Regions from separate parts of the Kitasatospora sp. NBC_01246 genome, predicted to be linked through region 2. Evidence: riboswitches for the same ligand, from Rfam matches in the RefSeq annotation. Region 2 holds a riboswitch; the other holds the start of a gene.

Region 1 (3,887 bases), 4.5 Mb from region 2:
GCCCTACGTCCGCCGGCTCTGCGGTCCGATCGCGCTGGACGACGGCCCCGACGCGACGCAGGAGGCGCTGATCGCCGTCTTCCGCAAGCTGGGCCAGCTCCAGGACCCGGCCGCGCTGTTCGGCTGGGTCCGCTCGATCGCCGTGCGGGAGGCCGTCCGGCACGTCCGGCGGGTCGCCCGCTGCGTCCCGGCCGACCTCTCCGAGCTGCCCCGCCCCGGCGACCCGCAGCTGGCCACCGACATCCAGGACGTCCTCGCCCGGCTGACGCCGGAGCACCGCGCCGTGCTGGTGCTGCGCGACCTGGAGGGGCTCGACGAGCGGTCCACCGCAGAACTGCTGGGCGTGGCACCCGGCACCGTGAAGTCCCGGCTCTCCCGGGCCCGGCTCGGCTTTCGAAGGGCGTGGCAGCAGTGAGCGCACCGACCCCCTGGCCGACGGCGGCCTTCGACCCGGTCCGCCGGCTGCATGTGATCGCCGCCGTCACCCCCGGCGCCGCCGTCCGGGAGGCGCTGATCGACGCGCCGTTCGAGCGGGTCTGGGCGGCCGCGGCCGACCTGGAGGAGGGGCTCCCGCGCTGGCTGCCGGACATCCGGTCGGTCCGCGTGGCCGGGAGCCCGGCGGACGGTCGCACCGAGGCGCTGGTGACCGGCCACACCCGACTGCGGGCCCGTTTCGACGTCGAGCTGACGCCCGGGTGGTGCCTGATGCGCAGCCGCTTCCTGCTGGGCGGGATGGCGGCCCGCGCCGAGGCCGGAGGCACCCGCTTCGCCTTCCTCGGCGCGTTCCGGCTCCCCGGCGCGGGTCTGCTCGACCGGGCCCTGCGGCCCGCGACGGACCCGCTGGCCCGGCGCTCGCTGGAGCGCTTCGAACGGCTGGTGCGGGAGGGGTGAGGCGGGCCCCGGGCGCGACGGCCCGGGGCGCCCGGGGCGGTGTTCCGCGCGCGCAGCCGGTCAGCCGGGAGTCGGCCAGCCGGTCAGCCGGCCGCGGCGGCCCGGGGTGCGGAGGGCTCGCCGCCGGTGGCGTCGCTCCCGGTGGCGGGCTCGCCGTGCTCGTGGTGGTCCGCGGCGGCGCACTCGTCGAGGAGGGGGCGCAGGGCCTCGTCCACGAGCCGGTAGCGCACCACCCGGCCGTCCTTGTCGCCGGTGACCACACCCGCGGTGCGCAGCAGCCGCAGCGCCTGCGAGACGGCCGGGTCGCGCATGCCGGTGGCGACCGCCAGGTCGGTGACGGCGAGCGGCCCGGCCCGGTGCAGGGCGAGCAGCAGGGCGAGCCGCCCCGGGTCGGCGAGCAGCGAGAACCGCTCGGCCCAGGACCGGACGTGCCCGGGGTCGCCGATCGCGGCGATGGCCTCGCAGACCCGGTGCCCGTCGATGGTGCGGTGGCCCGCGCGGTCGGCCGGTACGAGATGCATGCGGACATTGTTGCAGCCCGTGGCTGTGATCCTGGACACCTGCGCAGGTGCGCAGCCTTGCAAGGGTGAGGTGCGGCCCCCTACGGTGTTGCCCGCCGTGGTGTTCGGGAAGACCGGTGACGGACCCTCAGGGTCCGGAGTCCGGAGCGGCCCTCGCCACTGTGATCGGGGGAGTCGTCCGTATCCACGACGCCACTGGGCGCCTCGCGCGCCTGGGAAGGCGGATCCGGAAGCCCCGTCAGCCAGGAGACCGGCCACGGCATCTCACGAACGTCTTTCCACGAGGTGCTGGAGCGTGATCCGAAGATGACCCTGCCCGAAACCGCCGCTGCTCCCGCGGCGTCCTCCGCCCTGCCGAGCTTCCGCTGGCGGCGCGAGGACACCCTCCGCACGGCCGGGTTGATGGGGGTGATCCTGGCCATGCACGTAGTGGCGTTCGGGACGCTGATCTTCCTGGTCGCCCCGGAGAAGTACGAGGTCGGTACCCAGGTCTTCGGGGTGGGCCTGGGCATCACCGCCTACACCCTCGGCATGCGGCACGCCTTCGACGCCGACCACATCGCGGTGATCGACAACACCACCCGCAAGCTCATGGCGGACGGCAAGCGGCCCGTCTCGGTGGGCTTCTGGTTCGCGCTCGGCCACTCCTCGATGGTGGTCCTGATGGCCGCCCTGGTGGCGGGCGGCGCCCAGCTGGCCAACACGCTGATGGACGACGAGTCCACCACCCACCAGTGGCTCGGTGTGGTCGGCACCTCCGCGTCCGGTGTCTTCCTCTACCTGATCGGCGCGCTCAACCTGGCGGCGCTGTTCGGCATCCTCAAGGTGTTCCGGTCGATGCGGGCCGGTCGGTTCGACGAGGCGGAGCTGGAGGAGCACCTCAACTCGCGCGGTCTGATGGCCCGGGTGCTGAACCGGGCGACCCGCTCGATCACGCGGCCCGGCCAGATGTTCCCGGTCGGCATGGTGCTCGGCCTCGGCTTCGACACCGCGACCGAGGTGACCCTGATGGTGATGGCCGGCTCCGGCGCGGCCGCCGGGCTGCCCTGGTACGCGATCGTCTGCCTGCCGCTGCTGTTCGCGTCCGGGATGAGCCTGTTCGACACGCTGGACGGGACGTTCATGAACTTCGCGTACCAGTGGGCGTTCTCCAACCCGGTGCGCAAGGTGTACTACAACCTGACCATCACCGGGCTGTCGATCGCGGTGGCGTTCATCATCGGCACCATCGAGCTGGTCGCCGTGCTGCACGAGAAGCTGGACCTCACCGACCCGGTCAGCGGCTGGATCGCGGACATCTCGCTGGACAACGTCGGCTACGCGATCGTCGGGCTGTTCGTGGTGGTCTGGGGGGCGGCTATCGCCTACTGGCGCCTCGCCGGCGTCGAACAGCGCTGGAGCCCGAAGCCGGTGGTACCGGCCGACGGGGTGCCCGCCCAGGGGGCGGCGGCCGACGAGGCCGCCGGGGTCATCACCAAGTAGTCGGCCCCGACGGCCCCCGGCACCGCGGTGTCACGAGGCGGCGCCCACCCGGTCCGTTCGGGTGGGCGCCGCCTCGCCGTGGTCCGCGGGCCCTGCCGGGCCCACGGGGGAGGTCAGCGCTCCTCGCGGAAGTCGACGTGCCGGCGCGCGACCGGGTCGTACTTGCGCAGCACCAGCCGGTCGGCGTCGGTGCGGCGGTTCTTGCGGGTCACATAGGTGAAGCCGGTCTCGGCCGTGGACCTGAGCTTGACGACGGGGCGCAGTTCGCTGCGGGCCATGGTTCTCCTCCTCCGAGGGGTGGGCGGTGGGGAAACGGCTTTCGCCGAAATGGAAGTCGTTTTCACGGGGTCCAACACGGCCTCCGCCCCGCCCATTCCCCGGCGGGCGGTGGAGGCGCTGGTCGGCCGCGCGACCGCGTACGCGCCGGGGCTCGTCGGGCGGCGCACGCTCCCGCCGGCGGCTCCGGTCGTTCCGGTCCGCCGCCCGCACCGTCCGTTCGGGTGCGCGGCCGGTCGACCGGCCGCGCACCCCGGCGCCGGGGGCCGCGCCGGGGGCCGACGCCGCACCGGCGGACCGGCCGGGTGTCCGACCAGGGCCGTCCTGGTCCGGTCGGATCCGCTCGGCGGGCGGATCGGGGTGGGGCTCCGTAGGCTCGACGCATGTCTGATGCGTACGCGGTCCGGCGGGAGCGTCTGAGGGAGCACGGCAGTGCGGCCGGGGCCGATGCGGCGCTGATCACCCGGGCGGCGAACGTGCGGTACCTGACCGGTTGCCCGCCGTGCGGCGCGACGCTGCTGCTCACCCGGGAGCGGGCGCTGCTGGCGCTGCCGGACGACCTGCCGCCGGACGACACCGGTGAGCACCTGATCGTCGAGGACGTCACCCGGGTGCCGGTGGCGGCGGGCGCCGACACCGCGCTGGCGGCCGCCGCGGCCGCGGCCCGGCTGGGGGTGGCCGACCTGGCGGTGGAGGAGCACGACCTGACCGTCGCCC
Region 2 (3,887 bases):
CCGGGTGCTGGCCCGCCGGGCGGTGACCGAGCTCGCCGCCGGCCGGTCGGCCCGGGAGGCGATCGCCATGCTCAAGATCTACGCCACCGAGATGGCCGTCGAGGTCGCCGCCCGCGCCGTGCAGATCCACGGCGCGGCCGGCGTCACCCGGGGCCACGAGGTGGAGCGCCTCTACCGGGACGCCCAGATGAACGTCATCGGCGGGTTCACCTCGAACCGGCTGCGGGAGACGGTCGCCGAGAGCCTGGGCCTGGGCCCGGCGGTCTACCGGCCGTTCGACTGGGTGGCACCGGCCGGTCTCGGTACCGATCCGGCGGGCTTCGACGGCCTCACCCGGCCCGCCGGGGCCGTTCCCGCGTAGCTCCGCGGTCCGGCACCACCCAGGGGTTCTTCCGGCCCGGCCCGCGGCGGGCCGGAAGAACCCCCGGATACCGGGACCGGCCGGCCGGTCGAATTCCCGGCGGACCGGAATTCGTCACGGCGAATTCATCTCCGGCAACACCACGGGTACATTCCTCCGGCGTAGTGCCGGGTATCCGTGCCGGGTATCCGTGAGGGGAATACGTGGCTCGAACCGGTGGCGGGATTCCGGGCCGACCCGCCGGTCGGCTTCCCGGCACTCCCGGGCATTTCCCGGGGCCGACCGGCCGGGGCCATTCGCGAGGCGGCCCCGGCCGGTCGGCCGGTATTCACCGACGGGTCTGCTCGCCCCCCTCCCGGAGGGTCGTGATGATGGCCGAGAAGTCCAGCCCCGCACCCTCGGCGGCGGCGAAGTCCGCATACAACTCCGCTGCCCTCAGGCCGAGTTCCACCGACAGGCCGGCGGCCTTGACCGCTCCGGCGGCCAGTCCGAGCTCCTTGGCCATCAACGCGGCGGCGAAGCCGGCCCGGTCGTCACGGTTGGCGGGGCTGGCCGGCACCGGGCCGGGGACGGGGCAGTTGCCGGTCAGCGCCCCACACTGGCCGGAGGCGGTCTAGGCGACGTCGAACAGCGCCTGGTGGCTGAGTCCGAGGCTCTCCCCAGCACGCACGCCTCGCTGACCGCGATCATCGAGATCCCGAGGATCATGTCGTTGCAGATCTTCGCAGCCTGCCCGGCGCCCGAGGGGCCGCAGTGCACGACCTTGGCGCCCATCGCCGGCGGCACCGGTCCGGCGGCGGCGAGGTCCGCCGCCGCGGCGCCCACCATGAAGTTGAGGCTCCCGGCGGTCGCGCCGGGCACGCCGCCGGAGACCGGCGCGCCGATCGCCCGGTGCCCGGGCCGTCCGCGAGCTCGTGGGCGGACCGGGCATCGCCCACGTCGACGGTGGAGCAGTCGACGAAGAGCGTGCCCGGGCGGGCGGCGGGCAGCAGGTCCGCGTAGGCCGCCAGCAGGTGGTGGCCGGCCGGTAGCACGGTGACCACCACCTCGGCGTCGCGCACCGCCAAGGCCGCCGAGGCCGCCGCGACGAAACCGGCCGTCTCCGCCACGGATCATCACAGGCCTGCTCCCGGATCACTGCGCGCCGCCCGGTCTTCCCGGCTGGGCACCAGTGACTGGCACTGCGACAACGCACTCCCCGGTCACAGTGGCGGGACCGTGCCGGATTCACACCGGCTTCCCTGCACTGCGGGCCTTGTTCACGACCATTTAGTCGGGCGTCCTAGTAGTTCCAGGGTGCCGCCGCGCCGGTCCGGGCAGCCCTACGGGCGACGGACCTCCTGCTGTGACGCTCCGTGGTCGAGCCCGGGGGGAGGCCGCAGTTGGGCCGGCCGCGTCGGCACCTGGCTGGTGGCGTCTTTCTCCGGAAACGCAAAGAACCCCCCGATCCTTACGGACCGGGGGGTTCTTTGGAATGATTGTTCGGCGGCGTCCTACTCTCCCACAGGGTCCCCCCTGCAGTACCATCGGCGCTGTGAGGCTTAGCTTCCGGGTTCGGAATGTAACCGGGCGTTTCCCTCACGCTATGACCACCGAAACACTATGAAACTTATCACCGCACCCACGACAGGCCATGTCATGGGGGTCGTTGTTTCAGAACAACACAGTGGACGCGAGCAACTGAGGACAAGCCCTCGGCCTATTAGTACCGGTCAACTCCACCCCTTACGAGGCTTCCATATCCGGCCTATCAACCCAGTCGTCTACTGGGAGCCTTACCCTCTCAAGGAGGTGGGAGTGCTCATCTCGAAGCAGGCTTCCCGCTTAGATGCTTTCAGCGGTTATCCCTCCCGAACGTAGCCAACCAGCCATGCCCTTGGCAGGACAACTGGCACACCAGAGGTTCGTCCGTCCCGGTCCTCTCGTACTAGGGACAGCCCTTCTCAACACTCCTACGCGCACAGCGGATAGGGACCGAACTGTCTCACGACGTTCTAAACCCAGCTCGCGTACCGCTTTAATGGGCGAACAGCCCAACCCTTGGGACCTACTCCAGCCCCAGGATGCGACGAGCCGACATCGAGGTGCCAAACCATCCCGTCGATATGGACTCTTGGGGAAGATCAGCCTGTTATCCCCGGGGTACCTTTTATCCGTTGAGCGACGGCGCTTCCACAAGCCACCGCCGGATCACTAGTCCCGACTTTCGTCCCTGCTCGACCCGTCAGTCTCACAGTCAAGCTCCCTTGTGCACTTACACTCAACACCTGATTGCCAACCAGGCTGAGGGAACCTTTGGGCGCCTCCGTTACTCTTTAGGAGGCAACCGCCCCAGTTAAACTACCCACCAGACACTGTCCCTGATCCGGATCACGGACCCAGGTTAGACATCCAGCACGACCAGAGTGGTATTTCAACGACGACTCCACAACAACTGGCGTTGCTGCTTCAAAGTCTCCCACCTATCCTACACAAGCCGAACCGAACACCAATATCAAGCTATAGTAAAGGTCCCGGGGTCTTTCCGTCCTGCTGCGCGAAACGAGCATCTTTACTCGTAATGCAATTTCACCGGGCCTATGGTTGAGACAGTCGAGAAGTCGTTACGCCATTCGTGCAGGTCGGAACTTACCCGACAAGGAATTTCGCTACCTTAGGATGGTTATAGTTACCACCGCCGTTTACTGGCGCTTAAGTTCTCAGCTTCGCCCGGACGAATCCAAGCTAACCGGTCCCCTTAACGTTCCAGCACCGGGCAGGCGTCAGTCCGTATACATCGCCTTACGGCTTCGCACGGACCTGTGTTTTTAGTAAACAGTCGCTTCTCGCTGGTCTCTGCGGCCACCCCCAGCTCAGAGTGCAAGACTCATCACCAGGAATGGCCCCCCTTCTCCCGAAGTTACGGGGGCATTTTGCCGAGTTCCTTAACCATAGTTCACCCGAACGCCTCGGTATTCTCTACCTGACCACCTGAGTCGGTTTGGGGTACGGGCCGCCATGAAACTCGCTAGAGGCTTTTCTCGACAGCATAGGATCATCCACTTCACCACAATCGGCTCGGCATCAGGTCTCAGCCTTAATGAGTGACGGATTTGCCTATCACTCGGCCTACACCCTTACCCCGGGACAACCACCGCCCGGGCTGGACTACCTTCCTGCGTCACCCCATCGCTCACCTACTACAGACTTGGATCAGCGGCTCCACCACGTCCCTTTGTCCGAAGACTCCGGGCCGGCTTCACGGCTTTAGCATCACCTGGTTCGACGTTGGCGCTTCAAAGCGGGTACGGGAATATCAACCCGTTGTCCATCGACTACGCCTGTCGGCCTCGCCTTAGGTCCCGACTTACCCTGGGCAGATCAGCTTGACCCAGGAACCCTTGGTCAATCGGCGCAAGAGTTTCTCACTCTTGTATCGCTACTCATGCCTGCATTCTCACTCGTGTACCGTCCACAACTGGTTTCCACCGCCGCTTCACCCGGCACACGACGCTCCCCTACCCATCACAGCAGGCGTTGGCCCTAT

Evidence for each region. Region 2 has a riboswitch for cobalamin ahead of OG618_RS27820 (NAD(P)-binding domain-containing protein). Riboswitches for the same ligand answer to the same signal wherever they lie in the genome.
Region 1: another riboswitch for cobalamin. It lies ahead of OG618_RS08990 (HoxN/HupN/NixA family nickel/cobalt transporter); the one in region 2 lies ahead of OG618_RS27820 (NAD(P)-binding domain-containing protein).

The regions. Positions count from the first base shown of each region.
Region 1 covers NZ_CP108484.1:2,087,668-2,091,554, reverse strand. The annotation lists gene OG618_RS09005 (RNA polymerase sigma factor) at 1-415, shown strand, start outside; gene OG618_RS09000 (SRPBCC family protein) at 412-891, shown strand; partial or broken gene OG618_RS08995 (ArsR/SmtB family transcription factor) at 1,074-1,412, opposite strand; cobalamin riboswitch at 1,494-1,685, shown strand; gene OG618_RS08990 (HoxN/HupN/NixA family nickel/cobalt transporter) at 1,719-2,894, shown strand; gene rpmG (50S ribosomal protein L33) at 3,008-3,172, opposite strand; gene OG618_RS08980 (M24 family metallopeptidase) at 3,554-3,887, shown strand, end outside.
Region 2 covers NZ_CP108484.1:6,552,487-6,556,373, reverse strand. The annotation lists gene OG618_RS27825 (acyl-CoA dehydrogenase family protein) at 1-361, shown strand, start outside; partial or broken gene OG618_RS27820 (NAD(P)-binding domain-containing protein) at 690-1,467, opposite strand; cobalamin riboswitch at 1,481-1,604, opposite strand; rRNA gene rrf (5S ribosomal RNA) at 1,842-1,958, opposite strand; rRNA gene OG618_RS27810 (23S ribosomal RNA) at 2,044-3,887, opposite strand, start outside.